3 regions of the Alkalibacillus silvisoli genome follow, and region 1 is predicted to be linked to each of the others. Evidence: riboswitches for the same ligand, from Rfam matches in the RefSeq annotation. Region 1 holds a riboswitch; each other region holds the start of a gene.

Region 1 (8,156 bases):
TGGATAAAATTAATTGTAATAATAGAAGATCCGAACGATTCATCATAAATGAAGTCGTTCGGATCTTTTAGTTTCGAAATCACTCTATCAAAAATACTTGAGCACTGGTAATAGAAGTTTGAACCTTGATAAAACTATCTAACGATTCGTGTGTGTGCTGTTCCCTAAGGGCAAGCAGGCGTGTCGTTTTCACCGACTAGGAGTCTACACACTTTGATTCTGCTAGGGGTAGCTGTTCACCTAAACACAAAGCAGGCGTACGTATGTAAACGGCTCTTCAACCTTTTTGTACTAGGCTCGTTATTTCCAAACAAATTCGGGGTTTCTTTTGTTTAAAAAGGCTTGTACTCCTTCTTGATGATCTTCTGTTTGACGCATTGATAATTGCCCGTTTGTTTCAGCTTCCAAGATTGATTTTAACTTTACTACTTGCTGACTATTTAATATCTCCTTTGATTCAATCATAGCTAAGATTGGCGCTTGTTTTAATTGTTGGATATAGCCATTAACAACTTCATCTAAATCGTTGTCAGTCGCTAAGTCAATTAAATTCATTGCTTCTGATTGTTTAGCTGTTAAAGTTTCGCCTTCCCAAATGGTTTGCTTAGCCTTCACGGTACCTAGTCGTTGTTCCATGAAGAAATGACCACCGCCATCTGGAATTAATCCAATTCCAATAAAGTTCATAGCAACCTTAGCATTAGCTTTGGCAATGACGTAATCACAAGCTAATGCAATACTTAGACCTAAGCCTGCAGCAGCACCATTAAGAGCAGAAATGGTAACTTTAGGCATCTGATATAAAGTTAAAACAATACTTTTAATGGTGTTCATAACATCTTGAAATGCTTCTGGGTCACTAGCTTGAAGCATCATCTTCATATCGCCACCAGCTGAAAAAGCCTTGCCACTGCCTTTTAAGACTAAAATTTTCGCATCACTACGTTGGACTTCTTCTAACTGCTCTTTTAAAGCATGTAGTAATTCTTGGTTCATAGCATTCAATTGCTCGGGTCTGTTTAACGTAATTGTTGCAACATCATTATCATAACTTAACACTACTGTTTCTGACATTTTGCAAAACCTCACTTGTCGATAGATTATTTTGCTAGATTGTTACCACCAAATTAGATAGATTCGTTAGCTAACTGTTTGAAATAGTATGCGGATAATTTGAATTGACCTTGATCAAACAACGATTCAGCTAGAATTCCATACAATTCTTTTAATGTATTCCTTTCGCCCATTTTTAAAAGGTACGGGATCCACTTCTTTTCAGCTTGGTGAACAAATTCATTAGTCCTCACTGTGTTATATACTTGGTGCTTTAAGATCGACAGCTGGCACCGAACTTTTAAATCATTAATGCGCCTGCTTAAAACCTCACCTTCTTTAATATACGCTATTGCTTGGTCATTCTCCTGCAATTGAAAGTGAGCTTTTGCAAGAAGATGGTAACTATGGAGTTTGTCGTAAGGTGATAAGAAGGATTCAGCTGCATCCTCAAGATAATCAATTGCCTTATTCCAATCTTTCATCTCGCAATATAAAAAACCAATATTGTGTTTAAGCCGTACGGTAATTAGCTCTGAATCCATCATCGGTTTTGAATCAAGAACTTGAAAGAAGTATTGCTCTGCTAAGTCATATGCCTTTAATAATGTGTAGTTAATGCCGAATAAGATATAACAGTCTGTAATCTTTGGGTATAGGAATTCATCAATGAATCGTTCCTTTGCAATCTGACAATAATGGTTGCTTCTTATAGGGTCGTCCATTCGAGTATACGTAGCTGCTAATAAATAATAAATATCAGGGTCGTTCATGGAATGTTTGACAAGGGTTCGTTCAGCTTTTTTGAAATAGACTATGGCGTTGTTTGGAAAAGCACGATGGATATAATAAACACCTAGTATCTTATAAAAATAGTATAACCGTTCACCTTTAAAGGTTTGTTCCATGTTATGAATAGATTCTATAGGTTGTTTCATCGCATTTTCTTGTTTAGTTTCGATTAAATAATAAAATTCAATTAGTTTAAAATAGTGCTGTAGTTCCGTCTGATGAAAAGGTGTTATGTTTTCTTTTAAACTGGTGTAAACTAATTTAGCTTCTTTGAAATTTTTCTTAGTAATTAGTTTATATAAATTAATAATTTGTATATGTATGTCTTCTTGGTCTAGCGAGCTGATTTCCTCGTAGGGGGCATCTAACTTTTCGCATAATGAGACAATGACATCATAACTTGGCTCAATCATTTCGTTTTCAATTTTACTTAAATATGAGATTGAACAAATGCCATTTGCTAAGTCTTTTTGCGTTAAACCTCGTTTAGTTCGGTAGTATTGGATAAACGTTCCAGTATTCATCATATAAGCCACCTAATTTAACTATTATAAAACTATTGTAAGAGAATAAAGGAAGATTGTAAAAAATAATCCCCGGTTTAAGACTGTTGTTGTTATTGTAAATCACTTATGGAAGACACTTTCTAAAGAGTAGGAGTTGGTAGCATAAGTTGATTTGAACAATATTGAGATTATAGCTCAAATATTGAGGGACTCCGCTTAAATAATTGAGATGTTCGCTCATTTATCCTTCGCTCAAAACTCATGCAACTCAAAAAATCACCAACACTTTACATACAGAGCCCTCAAAAAAACCCTTGAGTTAAATTAATATTAACCCAAGGGTGTAGTGATTTAATAAAAATGAGATGTTTTCTCGTTTAATTCTTGAATCATGTCTTCTAGCTTTCTTACTTCAGCCTGTAGTTTATTAAAGGCACTTTGTTGTTCAGCTGCGGAAGCGGAAATCTCTTCAGTACCTGCAGCCGTTTCTTCTGTAACAGAACTAATGCTTTCCATTGTCGTTGTAATTTGTTCACTTTGTTTTTGTGATTCATTCATGCCATTTGCAAGTAGTTCTAGTCGATCATATATTTGTTTGACATGATCTGCAATGGCATTAAATGATTCTTCAGATGTATTAACGGCTCCAGATTGTTGTTTGCTTAACTTTGTTGTTTCTTCAGTTTGTTGGTTAATGGTGTGAACCCCTTGTTTAATTTGTTCGACCATATTCTTTATATCATCTGTAGCTGAGGTTGATTGGTCTGCTAATTTCCTTACTTCATCAGCGACTACAGCAAAGCCTTTTCCGTGTTCTCCTGCACGAGCAGCTTCAATGGCTGCATTTAAAGCGAGTAAATTAGTTTGTTCAGCAATATCATTGACAAGTTCAACAGCTTTCTCGATTTGTTCGGTGTAAGTAGTAAATTGTTCTACTGAGCTTTTCACTTCGCCAATGGCTGCTTGATTGTTTTCCATAATGGACCTTTGTTCAGTCATAGCTTGATGTCCATTTTGAACAGCTTGTTGTGCTTTGGTACTTGCTTCATTAGCTTCTTGGCTTTGCTTTGTGTTGATATTAAAGTCTTGTTGCATCTTTTCAACAAGTGTGACGGCATCTTGTACATCATTAGAAATCGACTGGCTTCCTTGTGCTAATTCATCTGTTGAACTGGCAACTTGATGGCTTCCTTCAGTTAAACTGTTAATTTCATCATTTAATTGATGACTAAAGTCATTAACTCGATTGTTAATACTGTGAATAGATTGAACAGTATCTTTTAAGTTTTCCATCATTGTCTTGAATGAGCGTTTCAGTTGGCCGATTTCGTCTGTTTCTTTTTCACTAACCTCAATAGAAGTAGATAATTTACCACCTGCAGCTTCTTCAGCTTGTTGAGATAGCTCTTGTAAAGGTTTAGCGATTCGATTTGACAATTTAAGTGATAAGAACAATGTAAGGGTGATTAGAATAATGCTAGCGATTATGATGAATGTTACTAAATTATTGATCATCGTTTGTTGTTCTTGAATGGTTTCGTTATACCAATTTGTTGAAGCTTCTTCAAGCATGTAGGCATCGTTAACTAATCCCGCTGTTCTTAAAGCTTGTCTATGAACTTCATTCACATTCTCTTCTTCTAAAGCAGTACGCGCTAGTTGTTGCCAGTCTTCATATTTATCTTGTGCTTGCGTTAACCATTGTCTTTGGTCTTCAGTTTCTACAAGGTTAGAGATGCCTGTAATGGTTTCTTCAGTTTGTTCGATTTGAAATATTGCATCTTGTCTTGTTGCCTCAGATGGACTGTAATAATAAGTTGTTAAAGCTTGTTCTGATGATTGTAGTTGAGCATGTAATTCCTTACTTTCCAATAAGACTTCGACATCTTCTTGGGACGAACTTTGAAAAGTAATCATTTCAAAAGCAATCCATGAAACGAGAGCCAAACTTAAAAGCAAAGGAATCATCGTCATGATATATAATCGTTTTTTGATGTTCATTTAATCACTCCTTTATGATTCATTTCTAGCATTTTCAAGTGTTTGTTCTTCAAGGCTAGATAATTCAATTAGACGTATTGGAGCAAGTCCAACACCCTCTTCATTTAAACCAAGTTCAATATGTTCACCTTGAAGAGTTTCACCATTATGTAAACGTTCCATAATGTCATAGATTGCAACATTTACATTTTTAACCATTGAGGATATAACAGCTTCCTCAGCAATGGTGAATTGATCTGTATCTACTCCAAACGCATAGATTCCTTGATTTTCAGCTTCTTGTAAAGCACCTGTTCCAGTAAATCCAGCTGATGGAAATAAGAGATCAGCACCTTCATCAATCATTTCTTGAGCTATGTCAGCGCCTAATTGGTCATCATCAAACGTCCCAGCATCTTGTGATAATATTTCAGCATCTGAATTCGCATCTTCAACACCTTCAATAAAACCACGTTCAAACGTACGAATGACTTCACTATCCACACCACCAATAAAGCCTACAACGTCCGTTTCCGTTCTCATACCAGCAATTAGTCCAATTAAGTAACTTCCTTCATCTTCTTTAAAGGTAATGGAAGTGACATTAGGTAAGTCAATCACGTCATCAATAATCACAAACTGTTGGTCAGGATAAGTTTCAGCCAGTGTTTCAATAGCAGGCGTTGTAGTGAAACTTAAACCAAAAATGACATCATGTCCTTGTTCTATGAGGTCTTCAAGATGCTTTTCATAATCCTCATCAAACGGTTCACGATAGTCAAAAACAATACCCAGTTCATCACGTGCTTGGGCTAATCCTTGAAAGGCTAAATCACTGAATGCATTATCACCTAACCCACTTTCAGTTACTAATAAACCAGCACTAAGTTCTTGATCAATAACTGCTTCCTCTTCTGAAGAACAAGCAGCTAATATAAATGTTAAAATTAATAAAAACATTAACTTATGTACTTTCATAAATATCCTCCTAAATTCTGAAAATTATGTCGAAATTAATCGAAAAATGACCACTAAATTATTATCGGATCACTATCCAGTTCTGTTAATAGCCAAATGAATTTTTTAGGAGTTTAGTAGAACTTTTGGCATATGTTGACGAATGGGTGTTATAAGATTAATATAGAAATTAAGAATTAAATACATAGAACATTTAGGTGTGAGCATTTAGTTGCTTATTTAAAAGGGAAGTTCGGTGTAAGTCCGACGCGGTCCCGCCACTGTTATGGGGAACGACTGACCAAATCCACTGTTAAATACGGGAAGGGGGTCAGAAGTGATGAACCTAAGCCAGGAGACCTGCCTAAGTATGTTTTAGCTTATTTCCTTCGGGGTTAAAGGGATAGCTATATATCAGTCGAAAGATTAATATATAGTAGAGACTAAAGTGCTCATATTTCCTTACTCTAGGGAAATATGAGTACTTTTTATTATAGAAAGGAAGAGGAAGATGAAAAAGACAATTTGGTTAAAATTATGTATCGTAATGATGTTCGTAATCGTTGTCGGGTTAACAGCTTGCCAAAGTGCAGAACCTGAAGATGAAGAGGTGAATGATGAGGAAGCTGAAGAAACTGCAGAGAATGATTCAGATGAACCGGTTACTTTTACAGATAAAGCAGGTGAAGAAATAACAATTGAAGAGGAAGTAGAGCGAATTGTTTCTGTTATTCCAAGTGCAACTGAAATTGTATTTGCAGTAGGAGCAGGTGATCAAGTTGTTGGGGTATCAGAATGGGCTGATTATCCAGAAGAAGTTTTTGAAGTTGAAGAAACTGTTGGTGATATGAATTTAAATATTGAGAAGATTGTTGAACTAGAGCCAGATGTAGTCATAGCTGATTTAAATAACGCAGGGGATTTAGATGCAATGCGTGATGTTGGCTTGAATGTGGTTACATTAGGCTCACAAAGCTTAGAAGAAGTTTATGAAGATATTGAAATGGTAGGGAATGCTACAGGTCAAGCTGAAGAAGCAGAAGAGATTGTTTCAAATATGCAAAGTCAAGTTAGTGAAGTTACAGAGCAAGTCAGTGACATTCCAGATGATGAACGTAGGAGTGTTTGGTTGGAGCTTGATTCAGATTTGTATTCTGGTGGAGAAGGCTCTTTCTTACATGAATTATTAACACTTGCTGGTGGTGAAAATATTATCGCTGATGAAGAAGGTTGGCCACAAGTAAGTGAAGAAATTGTGTTAGAACGTGACCCAGAAGTGATTATTACAACATATGGCTACTATACAGACGATGTGGTTGAATCAGTTTTAGCTCGGGACAATTGGCAGTCTGTCACAGCAGTAGAACAGGAAGAAGTACATGATATTCATAATGATATTGTGACAAGACCAGGACCAAGGTTAGTTGATGGCCTAGAAGAGATCGCTACTATTTTATACCCAGAATATATGGAGTAATAGGACATCACGATCATGTAACGAATGGATGTTATAAATGAAAAAACGCTCGATTTTATGGATTGCTTTACCGTTATTAACCCTTATATTAGTTGTATTTATGAGCTTATCGATTACCTTAGGTGCAGCTAATCTTTCTTGGCAGACTGTGTGGCAAGTGATCCTTTCAAGACTTCCTATAATCAATCAGTGGATTGAGCCTAATTGGAGTGACTCAACAGAAACGATTGTATTAGACATTAGAATGCCGCGTGTAATCTTAGCAGCTATTGTAGGTGCAGCTTTGGCATTAGCGGGTGCGATCTATCAAGGTGTATTACGCAATCCATTAGCTGATCCATTTATTTTAGGTGTGTCTTCTGGAGCTTCATTTGGTGCTGCTTTAGTCTTTGCCTTAGGACTCCAAATTGTTTGGCTAGGTCAATTTACATTGCCTGTTGTTGCGTTTTTATTCGGCTTTGGCACACTAATGGTCGTTTATTTCTTAGCACGTATTGGACAAAAAGTCAAAATGGAAACGATTATTCTAGCTGGTGTTGTTGTGCAAGCTTTTATTGGTGCTTGTCTTTCATTAGTTATGACCTTAGCCAATGAACAACTACAAACGATTGTGTTTTGGATGATGGGGAGCTTAACATTAACTGATTGGAGCTATACTCAAGTTGTTTTGCCGATTATAGCTGTAGCTGGCGTAGTCGCTCTGTTTTATACACGTGAATTAAACATGCTCGGATTAGGTGAAGAAGTCGCTCATCATTCAGGTCTATCAGTGGAACGAACCCGTTTTTATCTACTCATATTAGCATCGATTATGACAGGGGCGGCCGTTTCAGTTTCTGGGGCAATTGGGTTTGTTGGTTTAGTTGTACCTCACATTATTCGATTGATTGTTGGAGCAGATTACAGGCTGATCTTGCCGTTATCGATCGTTGGTGGTGCGATCTTTTTAGTTGGTGCTGATACACTGGCTCGAGTATTAATGGCACCACGTGAGCTGCCATTAGGAGTCATTACGGCATTTTTAGGAGCGCCATTTTTCGCTTATTTATTAAGAAAGGCGAAACGTGAATTTTTTTAGGAGGCATACTTATGCTGTCTGTAGACAAGGTGAGGAAGGAAAAAGATTTTAAGTTATTGCTGAAAGACGTTACATTTCAAGTCGATGAAGGCTCGTGTGTTGGGCTAATTGGCCCAAACGGTGCTGGTAAATCAACTTTAATGAAAATGATCTCAGGCTTAGAGCACCCAACTAGCGGTACGATCAACGTCTTAGGCCAAGAGGTAGGGAAGTGGTCAGTTAAAAAACTTGCTCAAAAAGTTTCTGTCTTAACTCAAGATGGCCTTTCTCCGTATCCAATGACAGTATATGAAGCGGTACTAATGGGGCGTTA
Region 2 (8,156 bases), on a different contig from region 1:
TCAGTAACGTTCCAATTAAGGCTGCTTTTTGTAATTGACCACCACTTAAATCATGAGGATGTCTGTCTTTTAAATCATAAATTTGAAACTGATTAAGAAGTTGGGATATCTTTTCATTTGCATTTTCTATTTGAAAATGTCGAGCAAGCATTCTATATTCTTTCATTAATGTATCTTGAACAAAGTACAAAGCAGGGTTTTGTGGCAAATAACTAACTATTTCATGATAATTATTTTTGATTTTTTTGCCGTCATACTTAATGGAGCCATGCTGATGCTTTAATAGACCAGCAATGATCTTTAACAATGTTGATTTACCAGTTCCATTCGCCCCAAGAATGGCATGCCATTCACCCTTACATACATTCAGTGATAAATTATGTAATACTGGAGGTACACGTTTAACATATTGAAAGTCAATTTCTTTTAGCTTTAGAATATTTTTATTTACATCCCTCGTTTTCTCCATAGTCTTTGATGGATGAATCACCTGTGTTTCTAACCATCCTTGCGCCTCTTTTACGGTGATCGGTATTTGTTTAGACTCGTTACTTTCACTAAAATTCAAAAATATTCTAGATGCACTCGGTAAAAAACGACTAAGTGTAGGGTGATTAATTAGCTTTTTGACAACTTCTTCTGGCATGTCTATATATGAGATCCTTCCTTCATCCATAACCATCACATATTCAGCAACAGTAAATAAATCTTCCAATCGATGCTCAACAATCAGAACTGTAATTCCAAATTCATCATTTAAACGCTCCAAAGTATAGATGAATTCCTTTGCTGCTATAGGGTCCAATTGTGAAGTTGGCTCATCCAAAAGAATAATATCTGGGTCTAGTAATAATACGGATACCAAATTAACTAGCTGTTTTTCCCCGCCTGATAATTCATCTGTTTTCTTTTTTAAGAGACCATTTAAACCAAAAAACTGTGTCATTTCAGCAATCTTTTTATTCATTTCCGGAGTGCTATACCCCATATTTTCCAACCCAAATAATAACTCATTCATCACCGTGTCCATTACTATTTGGTTTTCAGGATCTTGAAAGACCATTCCGATTTCCTTTGCCCGTCTAATTGGTGAATGATCTTCCAATCGCTTCTCCTTATAGTAAATATCACCTTGTAAATCGCCGTGCGGAGCTAGATCATGCTTAATTAATCTTAATAATGTTGACTTTCCACTTCCAGAACTACCACATAGAACTATAAAATCCCCTTTGTGAATAGTAAAATTAATGCTTTTCAAAACTTCCTCGTTGGAATCAGGATAGGTAAAACCTACATTTTCCATTGATAGTATTTCCAATGAATGACCTCCTTACCTTCTGTCAAAATTGGAAAACCAATTAAAAACAGCCAAGTGATGAAGTAAATATACTCGCTTCCACTAAACATGATTGTTTCTAAGACAGGCTCTAACTGTAATACTCCATCGCCTTTGGCCCAACCAAATAAGAGAATAATAGCAAAGCCCATTAAATAGCCCAATGTCAGCCAGTCTTTCGATTTCATCTTAAAAGCCTTATAATTGCTTCTCTTCTGCAATCCATACCCTCGTGCTGACATTGAATCAGCCGCCTGAATCGAATCCTCCAATGCATTAGTTAAAAGCATTTGCATAATCTGCATCCCGTTTTTGGCTCGCTTATGAACAGAGCCTTGATTAATTGCTAGACCTTTAACTTGCTGGATGTTCATCATTTCTTTGACCTTTCTAATCAGAAGTGGAACAAACCTCATTGACAGCATAGTGAGTAACGCCCATTGAGGCAAAACCTTTGAAAATAAATATAAAAGCTTATCCGGTGTTAACACGATATTAAATGTTACGAAAATAGCTAAAATCCCCACCAAAGTTGAAGCAATCATGATCCCTTGGATTACTGCTTCAAGCATAATTGGCTGATCAAAAAGATGAAACAAAATCTGATTACCCCTACGATTAAAAATCGGGGTGAGAAGAATGATGAGTGTACTCATCATTCCAATCATAAAGCCCCATTTTTTTAATTCCCTTCCTTTATCTAAAATGTAATTAAAGGTACCTATTAGAAATAGGGCACCTAACAAAAATAAAGGATGTTGATATAACATTAATCCAATAATAATCAGCACATAATAAACCAATAAAACGAAAGGATGGAATGATTGAATCCCTCTTACCAATCTGAATCCTCCAAATAATTCACTGTGTAACTCCAATCAACGGATTGCCCTTCATGAACTGAATAGATACCAGAGCTTCGATCAATCATAACGTCATCCACTCTTATATGCCATCCACTTAATGGTCCTTCATCAAACTCATATAAACCATCAATTCCTTCAACATACGCAGTAGCACCAGAGCCACGAACACTCATATCAATCTGTTTTTTCTGGGCTATTCGTTGTGTAACATCTAATGCAGTATCTCCATCTTCTAGCGCTACTTCCGTTTCAGGTAAAATGGTTCCTTTTACATCCCCGGTTGTAATTGAAACAGTGACTGTACTCTCAGATTCTTTTTTATCATCGTCTGACTGCCCATCATTTTCGTTTTCATTAGATTCACTATTTTGATTTGAATCCCCTTCACTGGAGTCATTTGATTGTTCTGAACTTCTATTTGAAGAGGAGCTTCCTGAGTCATTCTGGCTTGAATCTTCATTGGACTCTTCTACTTCATCACTATTTGATTCTGTGGTGGTGCTTTGATCACTTTCTTCATGGGTTGAATTTCCCTCATCACTACTATGACCCTGCTCTTCATCATCAATAGAAGAATCTTCTTTTTCAGTTTCTTCCCTTTTTTCAACCTGTTTATTATTTTCTTTTTTGTTTAGTAATGTATCTAATAAATCAGGTGCTATTGATTGTTTATACTCAACTACCCGTTCTACCTCTCCAACCTCATTTACATCAGTTAAAGATTCTTGGTTAGAGTGTGGTTCTTCCGGTGAACAACCTATTATAAAAAAGAGAATAAAACCAAGCATGACCTGAATCAGTAGACGTCTCATGGTAATTACCTCCTCTTTGATGTAAGCATCAGGTAATCCAGTCAACCTGAATTATCCATCAACTCACTTAAAGATTAACACGTAGTCTTCTTTTAAAAACAACGAGCATAATGCCTGCAATCACCATAAATATTCCGATTGCAATAAAAGTATAATTGGATGTTGCCGTATCAGGCAGCTCTTCACCTGATGCTGTATGTTTGATTTCAGTATTTTCATTTGAAGTATCTTGATCTACATCATTATTATTTTCAGTTGAATCCTTCTTGTCATCCGTACTAGATTCTATTACACCTGTAACATTTTCACCTCGATCGTCCTCTTTTTCATCGATTTTATCTTCTTGCTCTTTTGGAACATCCACATCTTTATCTTCTTCTTTTTCTTCATCTTCTTCTTTCTTACCTTCATCTTGCTGCTCTTGATCTTCTTGCTCATCTTCTTTATCTTTATCCTCACCAGTCACTCTAAAGTCAAATATTGCTCCATCATTATTTAGAAACTTATAGTATGCTGCTAAGCCAAATACGCTTTGATTAGAAGCAATACTATTTGATTCATCATCACCAATATTTTGGTCAAAGCCGCCATCATCATTTCGAAATTGAAGTAAACGCTCCACTAAATTAACGCCTTTTTCAGTGGTAAATTCTTCACCTGTTGGGTCAATACCAACCGATACAAGTCCTGTTATAGCCATTGCTATTGATGGACTGGAATCCCCCCCATGGAATGGATCTGGGTATCCACCATCTTCATGTTGAGCTTTTGATAAGTGGGCTGCTGCATTGTCAATAACGGTTTTAATATTTTCATCACCTTGATATGGAGCAAGTGCTGCTAGTCCCATACCGGTTAAATCCACATGAAAGGAATTGCCGAAAAGAGACCAACCACCATCATCCAACTGTTCTTCAATTAAGTATTCAATCAATTTGTCTTTTGACCATGTTGCATCGTCTTCTGTATCATAACCACCACTATTAATCGCCAATAAGGAATAAATAGGGCCATTATTACCTTGACTTGTCATGCCTTCATGATTTGTTAATTTTTCTATCAAGTTATACCCTTCAATATCCGTTGCGTCTTTACCGGCAGCAGTTAAAATTAAAATGTTTCTTGCTGCGTCTGTAACAAGTCGAAATTCACCTTCATTCACTACAACACTTTCAATCGAATCCTCAGCAATTTGTTGCGCTACATCTCTTTTTAATGCATTCAGGGTAATGGATCCATACCAATCCAGGCTGTCATTTGATAAGAGATAATCAATCGATTCATCTGTTAATTGTTTAATATATTCAAGTGTTAATTCCTCTAGATTATCACTTTCAGGCTCATCTACTTCCTCTTCATTTGTAGATTCTTCTTTTCCATCATTGCTTCCTTGTTCTCCTTCAGAATCATCACTTCCAGAGTCTTCATCAATTAGCTCAGTAGCAATTAACTCCAAGTGGTCCCCTTCTTGCATTTGATAATTAACAAGACCTGTCTCCATAGAGTCATCATTTAGATACATGCCCCAGTAAAAAGAATCATCAAGGGCATCATCTAGATCATTAATAAATGTTAGAAACTCGGAATCAACAGAAACATCCAAGTTAATACCTTCTTGGTCTGTTGCTTGGAGTATTGCATCGTATGCTGTTCCAAATTTAACAATATCAACATTCGTTTCCGGTAAAACTTCTTCATCATTCAAACCAACAGCCGATACCTTAACATCAATTGTGGTATGTGGCCATATGTCTTCATCTACGACCTTAAATAATAGATTGTCTCCATGATCTAACTCGTATCCTTCTGCACCTACATCAGCTGTTGAACCATTAACAAAAAATCCCCAATAATAACCCTCTTCAGGTGAGTTTTCATTAATACCTGTAATAAATTGACCAAGGTCTGTATCTTCATAAGTCACTTCTGCTACGTCATCCAACGCATCAAATGCTGTATCCTCGTCTTCAAATGAAACAGCTTTAGTTTCAAATACATCTTCCCCGTCTTCATCAATCGCTGTAATGGTTACTCCACTAGGCAATTCATCTGCATAGGCAGGTGAACTCGAATACATGCCTGATTGAGCAATTAAAAAAATCGTTGCAATAAAAACAATGAATGAACTTTTAATTCCTTTTCCTTTAAATCTATTCACTATATTCCCCTCCAAATTAATCGATCTAATCCAACAAAAAAAACATCTCTTCAACAACGAAGAGATGTATACTTACATTATGCTACAGCGACACTATGTAAAATAAACTTAAAAATTCATCATGCGCTGGCACACCTCCCTATCCTCGTAGGTTGAATGGCGTAAAAAGATAGGCAGGTTTCCTGACTCATGATCATCATTTTCTATTACCTTCCCGTCTATTGACAGTGGTATCTTAATAGAAAACTTCCAATTACAGTGGCGGGACCGTGTCGGATTTGAACCGAACTTCCCTTTTAATGACTTATAGCGTGCTACAAGCCAACCCAACTTTTTCCTATTCAGTTATAAATATCATAAGCTACAAAATCTTAAACGTCAAGCCACTTTAAATAAAAGATATAATTACAATTTATCATCCATATAGAGAGTGTAATCTAAACTGTGTAAGTACAAGAGCGTACGGCTGCTACTTGCCTGTTTAGATTACACCCTCATAAGATTCACTTTTGGTTTTACGTTTTTAACGCTATGGCGAACTTCTGTGAATAGATCTCACTCTTTTGCAAGTGAAGAAATGATATATGTGAATAATTGAATTAATTTAAGAACTAAAAAAGCCTTCACATCAATATGGTGTAAAGGCTTTTTTATTCATTGACTTTTTGAACCTTTCTTCTCCATTTCCTTCCATTTTGAATAATTAAAACCTAACTGAAAGACACCGGTGATTGCCATGATTATAGAAAATACAATTACAGGACCTGTCGGAACATCAAGAAATAAAACAAAGGTGACTAAAAATATGGCGAAAATCCACATCCAAATTGTTCTTATAAACCTTTCTTTATAATTTAATTTTTTGTAAAAGAGCTTACTTCCCATTAAGTACCTCTCCTTTTACTTTGCTCACTATTATTATAATACAAAATCGTGTTATTTGTATTTATTGTAAAAAATTTCATTATAATATTTTGAACAAAAGTTCTTCTAAATAAATCCAACTTTTCGAGAAAAAACTTTACAAAAATTAATGATTACTATCAAGTTTACTTGTCTTTTAGTTACTAAATTTTTCTTTAAAAAGGAGCGATTACATGTTCAACAATGGAACGATATTACTAGTTTTATATCATAATATAACCCCATATCATCAACTGATAAAAATGGCATACCACTGACCTCCATTGATCATGACTTTTCGCACCCATTGATTAAATAGTGCCCATCTTTAAAATGTCACTCTTTAATTAAAAGAATACAAACAACAAAAGGAAAGATGAAGCACAAAAATCCGAACGCTTTCATTTAAGATGAATCGTTCGGATTTTCTATTATGACAACTAATTTTGTTTCAAAATCGCCCTATTAAGTTAACTCCCGCTCTAAAAATGCGTAAAAGTCCACCCACTCTTCAATTAACTTCGAAGTCGGCTTCCCTAAACCATGTCCTGCTTTAGATTCTAACCGTAAAATCGATTTTGTATCCGGTGACTTCTCTAACAATGTCGCATGGAATTTTTTCGCATGTGCTGGGACAACTCGGTCATCACTCGCAGCCGTTGCAATTAAGACAGGTGGATAATTCACACCTACTTTAACATTATGAAGAGGTGAGTATTTGTATAAAAATGGGAAGTGTTCTTCATTTTCAGCACTACCATACTCTGGAATCCAAAACTTCCCGATCGTAAACTTATGATAACGAAGCATATCAATAACTGGGACACGACAAATCACAGCACCAAATAGATCAGGGCGCTGAACCATGCAAGCCGAAACTAAAAGACCACCATTCGACCCACCCATAATCGAAAGCTTTTCTTTCTTCGTATATTTCTTTTCAATTAAGTATTCACCAGCTGCAATAAAGTCATCAAATACGTTCTGTTTATTCTCAAGCATGCCAGCCTCATGCCACTTTTCACCATACTCTGAACCACCACGCAAATTAGCAACCGCATAAACCCCACCTTTTTCTAACCAACGTAGAATTGCAGGGTTAAATGAAGGGGGCAAACTAATATTAAAGCCACCATAACCATATAATATAACTGGGTTTTCACCATCTAAAGGTAAATCCTTATGTTTTGTTATAAACATCGGAATACTCATGCCGTCCTTTGATGAATAAAACACTTGTGTAGTTTCAAACTGTGACGTTTCCACTGCTAATTCTGATTCAGCAAATATACTTAACTCATTAGTATTTAAATCATATTGATAAACAACTGTTGGACTTAAGTAAGAAGTCATCCCGAAAAACATTTCCGATTGATCATGATTTCCTGTTAAATCTGTAATTGAACCCAGTAATGGCACTTCTATATGATGGCTTTCAGTACCATCAAAGTTATACACCTGTAATTGATGATGCGCATCGTGTAAAAACGCCACAACGAACTGTCCATTTATAAACTTTACAGCATGCATTAAATCATTTTGCTCACTAATGATTTCTTCCCAGTTTTCTCGTTCAGGCTGATTCAGATCAATACAAATAATTCGACCTTTGGGAGCCGCCAAATTCGTCTTAAAATAAAAACGCGAACCTTCATTATGAATATAAGTATATTGCGCATCACCCTCATCTAATAAGCGGTGAAAGTCAGTTTTTGAATCCAACTCTTTAACAAAAAAAAGATTTTGTGCAGCTGTCCCTTGCTTTGAATATATACAAATATACTCTCCATCAGTGGTAACAAACGGAATAAACATATAATCTTTAGCATCTGAACGTTCATAAATTAACTCATCTTCACTTTGGTCTGTCCCAATTCGGTGAAAGTAAACCTTATGGTACTGTCCATGCTCATCTTCACTAATAATCTCTGGATTTGGAAAACGACTATAGAAAAACCCTGAGTCATCTGGCGCCCACTCTAATGTTGTAAATTTGACCCACTTTAAGTGATCACTTAACACTTCACCTGATTTAAGATCTTTCACATAAACCTCTTGCCAATCACTACCTTGTGATGAAG
Region 3 (8,156 bases), on a different contig from region 1:
TGATATCTCATTTGAGACACGCGCGGATCTTGAGGTCTGTTATGAAGACAATAGAGACAAATGGGACGAAGATGAATATTATTTTGTAAATGAAGAATTGGCTTCATCTTTAGAAGCTGATTGCATCGTCATTTATAAGCAAATTTCACATTGTGGCGGTGTGTTTATCATTGCGAATAAATAATATTAAAAAACCCACGACTCGAAGTTTGAGCCTCTCGGTCGCGGGTTTGAGCCTCTTGACTTGAAGTATGAGCCTCTTGGTCGCGGGTTTGAGCCTCTCGACTTGAAGTATGAGCCTCTCGGTCGTGAGTTTGAGCCTCTTGCTTTTTTTTACGCTTTACGAACTGGAATCCAAATCTCACTAATTTGATCTTGACTACTGACAATCTCAGGTGCTTCGGCGTGCTCATATTTTGATGATGGGAACCATTCACTATAAATTCGTTGCCAAGTATCTTCAATAGCTTCCCATTCACCTTCTACTTCAAAAATCGCCCATGTGTTTGCAGGAACTTCTAGTCGTGTAAATGAGTCAGGGGTGTTTTGGGTTGTTGCAACACCAAAATAATAGTCGATCTCTCCTTCATCTTCGCCCTCACTGGTGTAATCTGTTAACACATGTAAAATCCCAGGTGGTTCTAAGTCAGAAAGGTTTGCTAATTCATTAATAGTCTCTTCAGACATCGTTTCCCAAAGCTTTACAACTTCAGGGTCAACATCATTGTCAATCACTCTCATCCTTTGTTTAATTCCAGTAATTGAAAAGGAATTTTTTTCGATAATGCGTACATTCATTTCATCTACTCCTCTAACAGTTAGTTGGAAGGTCAATTTAGGATAAGATTTTAACGAGGTGCTCTGTTCTTTAAGTTCAGATGGCATAAGTCCATGGACTTGCTGAAAGGCTCGGGCGAATGAGTTCGGTGATGAGTAGCCATACTTCATGGCAACATCAATTATTTTAATCTCATTACTCTTTAGTTCCATCGCAGCTAGTGTCATCCGTCTTCTACGAATGTATTCGGATAAAGGAATCCCTGCTAAAAATGAAAACATTCGTTTAAAGTGATATTCAGAACATTGAGCTATTAAAGCGACTTGGTTAAAGTCAATTGCTTCATCTAAGTTGTCTTCAATATAATCTAACGCATCATTCATTTGTTTCAATAAATCCATGTCATCAACCTCCCATTAACTAGAGAATACCAATTCATTCAATTTAATTCCCCACATTTTGTGCACAGATATGTGAGATATTTTACATCAAAAGGGATATCCTATCTTAAATTATTATATGCTATACTGATATTATCAAAAGCTAAGAGCATGAATTTCTGTTGGAGGACTTATTATGAATTTATTAATAGAGTACCAGTGGGAAATTTTTATTTCATTAGAGGTTTTATCTTTAGTTGCTTTGTTGTTATTTGGCGTTTTTCGTTATTACCTTGGTCATAAGCAGAGTAGCTTATTATTTATTTTATTATTTATTGTTTTATTAATCATCGAGGCTATCTTAGGGGTAGTCATTTACCAAGAAACAGGAGAATTCCAAACCTTTCAACTAGTCGTTTTAATCTTTGTGATCTATGCGCTAACTTTTGGTATTAATGATTTTCGTAAGTTAGACCGCTGGATGCGTAAGAAATTTGGCTCTTGGCGCGAAGTTGAGATGTTGACAGAGAAAGATTATGAGATTATGAATCGCCAGAAAGATCCTAAATACATTGCTAAAGTCAATCGTAGAAGTGCTATGATTCATTTAACTATCTTTGTAGTTGTTCAAGGTATTTTTTGGTCACTTGGAACAGATAGTTTTGAAGAAATGAGAAGTTATCTAACAGACTTATCTTGGTTTGAAGCAGGAAATTATGAAGATTCACCGTACCCGAGTGAGACGTTGTATAGTATTGGCATGGTTTGGACTATAATCTTTGTCATTGATTTTATTTACTCTTGGTCGTATACTATTTTTCCAAGTTCTAAATCTGAGTAACTATCTATCTAGGTGTTAACCAGGAGGAATAATATTGACTAAACTTGTTGTCTTATTTTTCGCTACATTATTGGGTATATAATTGAGGTCGCTACACCCAAAAGACTCCGAACGCTGATAAATCTACCTGAACGCTGATAAAAGTTGGTCGAACGCTGATAAATCTACCTGAACGCCTATAAAAATTTCCAAGCGCTGATAAAATATCCTCACAGGTAACTGATCATTGTTACACAAGGCTACTAATGTTCCGTATTTTAGCAGCCCTTCAACCTTTTGTCTCAAACTCTTTATTTCTTAATCCCTCTCCAGAACACTTTCCAAATATCATTTAAATGATTCTCTAATGCCATGCTTGATAGTGAATAATAACGCAAATCTACATCTAAGTTATTTAAGATAAAGAGGTAATGTCTTAGTATGGTTTGACTGGATAGTGCTGGGTCAATTTCATGGTTTGTTTTTCCTTTTTCAATAATTTGTAAAAATGTATTTTCGAGTTGTTCTTCACTTGCTTGAAGAATAGGTTTAACTTGTCCTTCGATCTCAGGTGGTGTGAAGAGAACAAATCGATAAAAGAATTCACCTAAAAATTCGATTTGGTATTCATTTGTGTAAATTTGATTTAATACACTATAAAGTATTCGCTCAGCTGACTGGTCTTGAATTTGATTGACCGTCGAAAATACAAAATCGATATACTCCTTAGCCACCTGTTCAACTGTATGATGAAAAATCGCTTCTTTATTTTTAAAGTGAGCATATATTGATGGTTTTTTAATTCCAACGTCATCGGCTATTTTCGTCATAGTTGTGGCTTCATAACCGTAATCTGAAAATAGCTGGATGCTAGTATTAATAATTTGTTCTTTCGTATTCATGAAAGTCATCCTTTTCTTTGTTTTAAAGCTGTGTTAGAATTAATGGGCAAAAACCTACCGTTCGTTAGGTTGTCTATCTTATCATAACATGGTGGAGAGGAAAGATAAATATGCTAGAGTACATTTGGCTAAGTTTTAGTGCTTGGTTTATGGGTTTTTTTCCATTATTTGAAATATATCTTGCTATACCAGGTGCGATGGCTATGGGGTTAGACATGGGGTCAGCGGTAGTATGGGCGAGCTTGGGTAACTTTTTAGCGATTCCAATCATTGTCTTCTTCTATGATCAATTATCAAAGGTTAAAAGAATCAATAAATATTTTGATAAGCTATCACATTCTCGCTTCAGTCATAACATTAGAAAAGGTAGTTTTATGTTTGTATTAATAGCAACCCCTATTGTTGGTGCTTGGGCAGTTGCTGTTCTAGGAAAATTATTCGGAATGGAACGTGGGAAGTTGTTCTTTTCATCTGCTATTAGTATTACTTTATATGGGGTTCTATTAGGTGTATTAACCGAATTCGGGATTAATACTTTTTTTTAGCAACGATTGACTACCGACCGTTAGTTAGCTTGTCTTATGAATTGACATTATCGATCGGTTGAGAGATATTATTGGAAGAGAATTGATCATTCTCAGACAAAATTAAATATGCCTTATGGTGCTTGTGAAAAGCTTAAAAGGGAAGGTTGGTGTAAGTCCAACGCGGTCCCGCCACTGTGATGAGGAGACATATAGATTATCCACTGTTCATGTGAATGGGAAGGACTATGTGTTGATGAATCTGAGCCAGGAGACCTGTCATAAGGAAGAACATGAATTCCTACGGGAGATAGGAGGGTGTTACGTCATGGTTGACTATGTTTCGAGTTATGGTGTGGTTCCATAATTAGTTTGGCCTTTTCATTATTAATAGTATGGGAGGTTAATAGATTGGAACCATTACCGGTTAGTTATTCGAAAATGAAACAGACAAAACTAGTCCTTCCACCTGATACGAATCATTTAGATACAATATTCGGTGGCAAGGTGTTAGCATTTATCGATGAAATTGCTGCTTTAACAGCAATGAAGCACTCTAACGCTGCAGTTGTGACAGCTTCTATTGATTCAGTAGATTTCCTGTCATCTGCAAAAGTAGGAGATGCTTTAACTTTAGAAGCGTTTGTAACTAGGACAGGTCGTTCATCGATGGAAGTGTTCGTCAAAGTATATGCTGATGATTTACTACAAAGGAAGAAAGAACTAACAACAGAATCTTTCCTTACTATGGTCGCAGTCGATCAGTACGGAAAACCTATTCCAGTACCAAGAGTTGTTCCAGAATCAGAAGAGGAAAAAAGGTTATATGATACAGCACCTGCTAGGAAAGAACACCGGAAAAACCGTTCTTTGTTAAGGTGAGGAAAACCAGCTAACTAGAGTTAGCTGGTTTAATTATTAGTTAGTTCTCTGATCAATGCTTGGTTCATATCGTCAGTAGACGTTTGAAACCCTTCATAATACCACTCTAATACCAACCCTAAAATCGCATTAGCATAAAAAGAAACTTTGAAATCAATCTTCTCTTGTTGTAAATTACGTGACTTCATTGAATATTTAACCAATAACTTAATTTTGTTAAGAAACATTTCATAATAAGAAAATTTCGAGCTACTACTAAAAATAAAACTATAAATTTCTTTATTTTCATACACATGTTCAAATAGATTGATCATTTTTGGCTCAAGTTGATCTTTGTTTTCGATTCTGTCTTGAGTTGTTTTAGTTATGGCGTCTTCAAGTTCTAGTAAGAGATGGTCTATAAATTCCTCGAAGTAATGTGGAACATTGTTATAGTGAAGATAGAAGGTTCGTCTCGTTATCTTTGAATTCCTACATAGTTCTGTAACGGTAATATCCTCTAATGGTTTTTCTTTTAAAAGTTCAAGTAAAGCAATTTTTAAGTTTTGTTTTGTTTTTACAACCCTTAAATCCCGTTTCATTTTAATCTTATCTCCTTAGCTGTTTTGAATCATTTTATATTTAAGTATATTTGATGACACTTTTATTATACAAATGTATAATAAAAGTGTGGGGATTCTTAATAAAAGTTTACAGCTTTATTTTAGCATGGATTAATGAACACTTAGTAAAAAATCATTTTATAAAGGGAGAGAAGTTACATGAAAGTTAGGGACAAAGTGATTGTTGTGACAGGTGGAGGAAATGGCATTGGCCGAGAACTCGTATTAAATCTATTAAATAAAGGAGCTTCTGTTGCCGCTGTTGATGTTAATAGTGGCGGGTTAGAGGAGACGGTGAACCATTCAGGTGAACATCGTGATTATCTATCAACACATGTTGTTGATATAACAGATCGTGAGGCAGTCGAGTCTCTACCTAGTGAAGTGATTGACCACCATGGCAAAGTAGACGGCATTATTAATAATGCTGGTATTATTCAGCCTTTTGTTGATGTAGAAGACTTAGATTATGAAAAAATTGATTTAGTCATGAATGTTAACTTCAATGGGACACTATATATGACAAAGTCTTTCTTGCCATATTTCTTAGAAAGACCAGAAGCGCACATTACGAATGTATCAAGTATGGGTGGTTTTTTGCCTGTGCCAGGACAAACCATTTATGGAGCGTCCAAAGCAGCGGTGAAACTTCTAACAGAAGGATTACATTCTGAGTTAAAGGATACAAATGTTAATGTAACAGTCGTTTTCCCAGGTGGAGTAGGGACGAATATTATGGAGAACTCTAATGCAGAGGGCACAAGAGAATCAAGTGGTGACGATGAAGGACAGTCACACAAACTACTAACTCCAGAAGAAGCAGCAGAAATAATTGTTAGTGGAATGGAAGATGACAAATACCGTGTTCTAGCTGGAAAAGACTCAAAAATGATGGACCGCTTATACCGACTTGTGCCTAAAAAGGCTGCTAACATTATTGCTGATAAATTAAGGTAAAAAATTGATTCTCACATTAAGTCTTTCACTCTCTTAAAATAAAGAACTAATTATAATGTTTAATGACCTTGTTGCCAATCCAATTTCGTGTTTTCACAGTAAAGTGTGATAACATGAAATTGGATAAATTATGTAAGATAGATTTAGAAGAAAGTGGTGTAGGGTGAGATGGGAAAAAGTGAAAATATAATTTTAACGAATATGTGTATGGTGTATGATGGTGATTACATATTAGTTCAAGAACGTTTGAATAAAGACTGGCCAGGCATTACATTTCCAGGTGGTCATATCGAAAATGGTGAATCCTTTTTTGATTCGGTTATTCGAGAGGTTTATGAGGAAACGGGTCTAATCATTAAAACGCCAACACTTTGTGGCGTTAAGCAGTTTAAACCTAAAGGTGCGGACCGTTATCTAGTCCTGTTTTACAAAACTGATCAATTCGAAGGTGAGGTAACATCATCAGAAGAGGGTGATGTGTTCTGGATTAAAAAGGACGAGTTAAAGAATTATCAGTTGGCCAATGATTTTGAAAGTATGGTTGAAGTATTTGAGTCTAATAGTTTAAGTGAATTCTTCTATGATGAAAATTGGGAGATGAAGTTATTATAGTTTGATGGAGGAATCATAATGAATTTGACATTTGATCGCCCTTTTTTTGGAACGACTAAGTTTTTAAATATAAAACAAGGTAATTACCCAACTGGTAAAATGAGACGCTGGGCTCGCCCTCCTAAAGAAAGACCTTCATCCAACCTTCAGTATGATGTAAATATTGAGGTAATCGGATCAGGTCAAACTTATGACATTACACAACAATCATTCTCAATTCGTGAAGGTTATCATTGGGATGTGACCGAAAATAATCGTTTGCTGACAACGATAACGAGTGCAAAAGGGTTGAAAGAAAAACATCGAGTCGACTATCATTTTGATGAAACTATTACATTATCTATAGAAGCTAGTTGGAGTCTGAAGCCAGAAGGTACTATTTTCCTTGATGAAAATGAAGTAGGGAAAACTAAGGCACAAGGGTTTATAACTAATCGTCAATATGTCATTGATTTTGAACCAGGTGATCATCATTTTGACCCTAATTTGGTTGCTGGTGTCGTTTATGCTTTTTGGTGTTCAAATAATAGAGGTTAAGTAAAAGTTAAATAAAGTGGTTGAATTCGTTGCACTTACTAAGTTGATCTTGCCTGAATTTGCGATTGAATCAAACATTAACAAACACAAATAAGTGGCTACAAAAGTATTGAATAGAAAAGTTAAGACGAGTGGGGCTCCCGCTCGCCTTAACTTATAAAAATTGGAACTGTTAGCGCTCTTTGGCTGAAACAGCTAAAAGTTCAAACCTCTATATTTTATTTCTTTTTCCAGTAAATATATAAATTCTTGGCTTAATTTGATTTCAACAGCTCTTTTATAAGTGTTTATAAGCGTAGAGTTATCTAATATCTCCACTAGGCTCTCCTCCTGATTCTTTTTTACTATTTATATATACCCTTTATATCGTTCAATAACCATAATTATTTAATGATATTAAAAATATTATTGTACAGCCGAATACAAATATATAAATTTTATCATTACATTGGGACATTTAATCGCAACGGGCTATTAGAATTTTAAATTCCTCCATTGTTTGGATTTTAGTTATGTTCACTTCTTAGAGGACTCACTGAACCATTATTAAGAAGATGTTAGCTACTTATATTATAATGAATCGAGGCAAGGCTTTAATAGTACTAATTCGACCCGACAATAAATGACCAAGGATTGTCGGGTTGAACATGCGAGCTCCTGTTATTGTATTAGGTGAGGAGGGATTGTGTGGGCTTTATTAATAGAATGAATGAAGGGATCAAATATGTCGATCGTCATCTTATGGAGGAAATTAATTTTACAGAGTTGGAACGGGTTACGCTTTGTTCAGAGTATCACTTTAAGAAAATGTTTTCTTCTCTATCAGGCATTCCATTGTCTGAATATATTCGACGCAGACGGTTAAGTTTGGCGGCATTTGAACTGTCGAATAGTGATTTGCGGGTGATTGACATTGCTTTTAAGTATGGCTATAACTCATCTGATTCTTTCGCAAGAGCTTTTCAAAAGTTACATGGTTTAACACCAACAGAAGCTAGGGTGAATGGTCATTCTCTTAAAGCTTATCCACCAATGAACCTTCAATTATCAATAGTAGGAGGGAATGAGATGGAATACAGAATTGTTGAGAAAGAAGAGTTTAACATTGTCGGACTGAAAAAGAGAGTTCCTATTATTTTTGAAGGAGTTAATCCAGAGATTG

What was found. A riboswitch is a leader RNA that binds a small molecule or an ion and turns the genes downstream of it on or off. The one in region 1 is predicted to bind cobalamin.
Region 2: another riboswitch for cobalamin. It lies ahead of ABDZ63_RS14350 (DUF4430 domain-containing protein); the one in region 1 lies ahead of ABDZ63_RS01850 (ABC transporter substrate-binding protein).
Region 3: another riboswitch for cobalamin. It lies ahead of ABDZ63_RS07050 (acyl-CoA thioesterase); the one in region 1 lies ahead of ABDZ63_RS01850 (ABC transporter substrate-binding protein).

What each region holds. Positions count from the first base shown of each region.
Region 1 is NZ_BAAACZ010000003.1:213,489-221,644, forward strand. Features, by position in the region: gene ABDZ63_RS01830 (enoyl-CoA hydratase) at 301-1,074, opposite strand; gene ABDZ63_RS01835 (helix-turn-helix domain-containing protein) at 1,128-2,369, opposite strand; gene ABDZ63_RS01840 (methyl-accepting chemotaxis protein) at 2,703-4,352, opposite strand; gene ABDZ63_RS01845 (BMP family lipoprotein) at 4,365-5,309, opposite strand; cobalamin riboswitch at 5,488-5,670, shown strand; gene ABDZ63_RS01850 (ABC transporter substrate-binding protein) at 5,800-6,765, shown strand; gene ABDZ63_RS01855 (FecCD family ABC transporter permease) at 6,803-7,843, shown strand; gene ABDZ63_RS01860 (ABC transporter ATP-binding protein) at 7,855-8,156, shown strand, end outside.
Region 2 is NZ_BAAACZ010000029.1:4,760-12,915, reverse strand. Features, by position in the region: gene ABDZ63_RS14365 (ABC transporter ATP-binding protein) at 1-1,318, opposite strand, end outside; gene ABDZ63_RS14360 (energy-coupling factor transporter transmembrane component T) at 1,291-2,178, opposite strand; gene ABDZ63_RS14355 (DUF4430 domain-containing protein) at 2,172-3,014, opposite strand; gene ABDZ63_RS14350 (DUF4430 domain-containing protein) at 3,082-5,172, opposite strand; cobalamin riboswitch at 5,328-5,517, opposite strand; gene ABDZ63_RS14345 (hypothetical protein) at 5,827-6,057, opposite strand; gene ABDZ63_RS14340 (prolyl oligopeptidase family serine peptidase) at 6,541-8,156, opposite strand, start outside.
Region 3 is NZ_BAAACZ010000010.1:12,605-20,760, reverse strand. Features, by position in the region: gene ABDZ63_RS07075 (class I SAM-dependent methyltransferase) at 1-184, shown strand, start outside; gene ABDZ63_RS07070 (AraC family transcriptional regulator) at 334-1,179, opposite strand; gene ABDZ63_RS07065 (hypothetical protein) at 1,355-1,999, shown strand; gene ABDZ63_RS07060 (TetR/AcrR family transcriptional regulator) at 2,290-2,880, opposite strand; gene ABDZ63_RS07055 (small multi-drug export protein) at 2,991-3,425, shown strand; cobalamin riboswitch at 3,525-3,702, shown strand; gene ABDZ63_RS07050 (acyl-CoA thioesterase) at 3,846-4,286, shown strand; gene ABDZ63_RS07045 (TetR-like C-terminal domain-containing protein) at 4,316-4,867, opposite strand; gene ABDZ63_RS07040 (SDR family NAD(P)-dependent oxidoreductase) at 5,048-5,845, shown strand; gene ABDZ63_RS07035 (8-oxo-dGTP diphosphatase) at 6,014-6,457, shown strand; gene ABDZ63_RS07030 (hypothetical protein) at 6,476-6,994, shown strand; gene sda (sporulation histidine kinase inhibitor Sda) at 7,190-7,312, opposite strand; gene ABDZ63_RS07020 (AraC family transcriptional regulator) at 7,736-8,156, shown strand, end outside.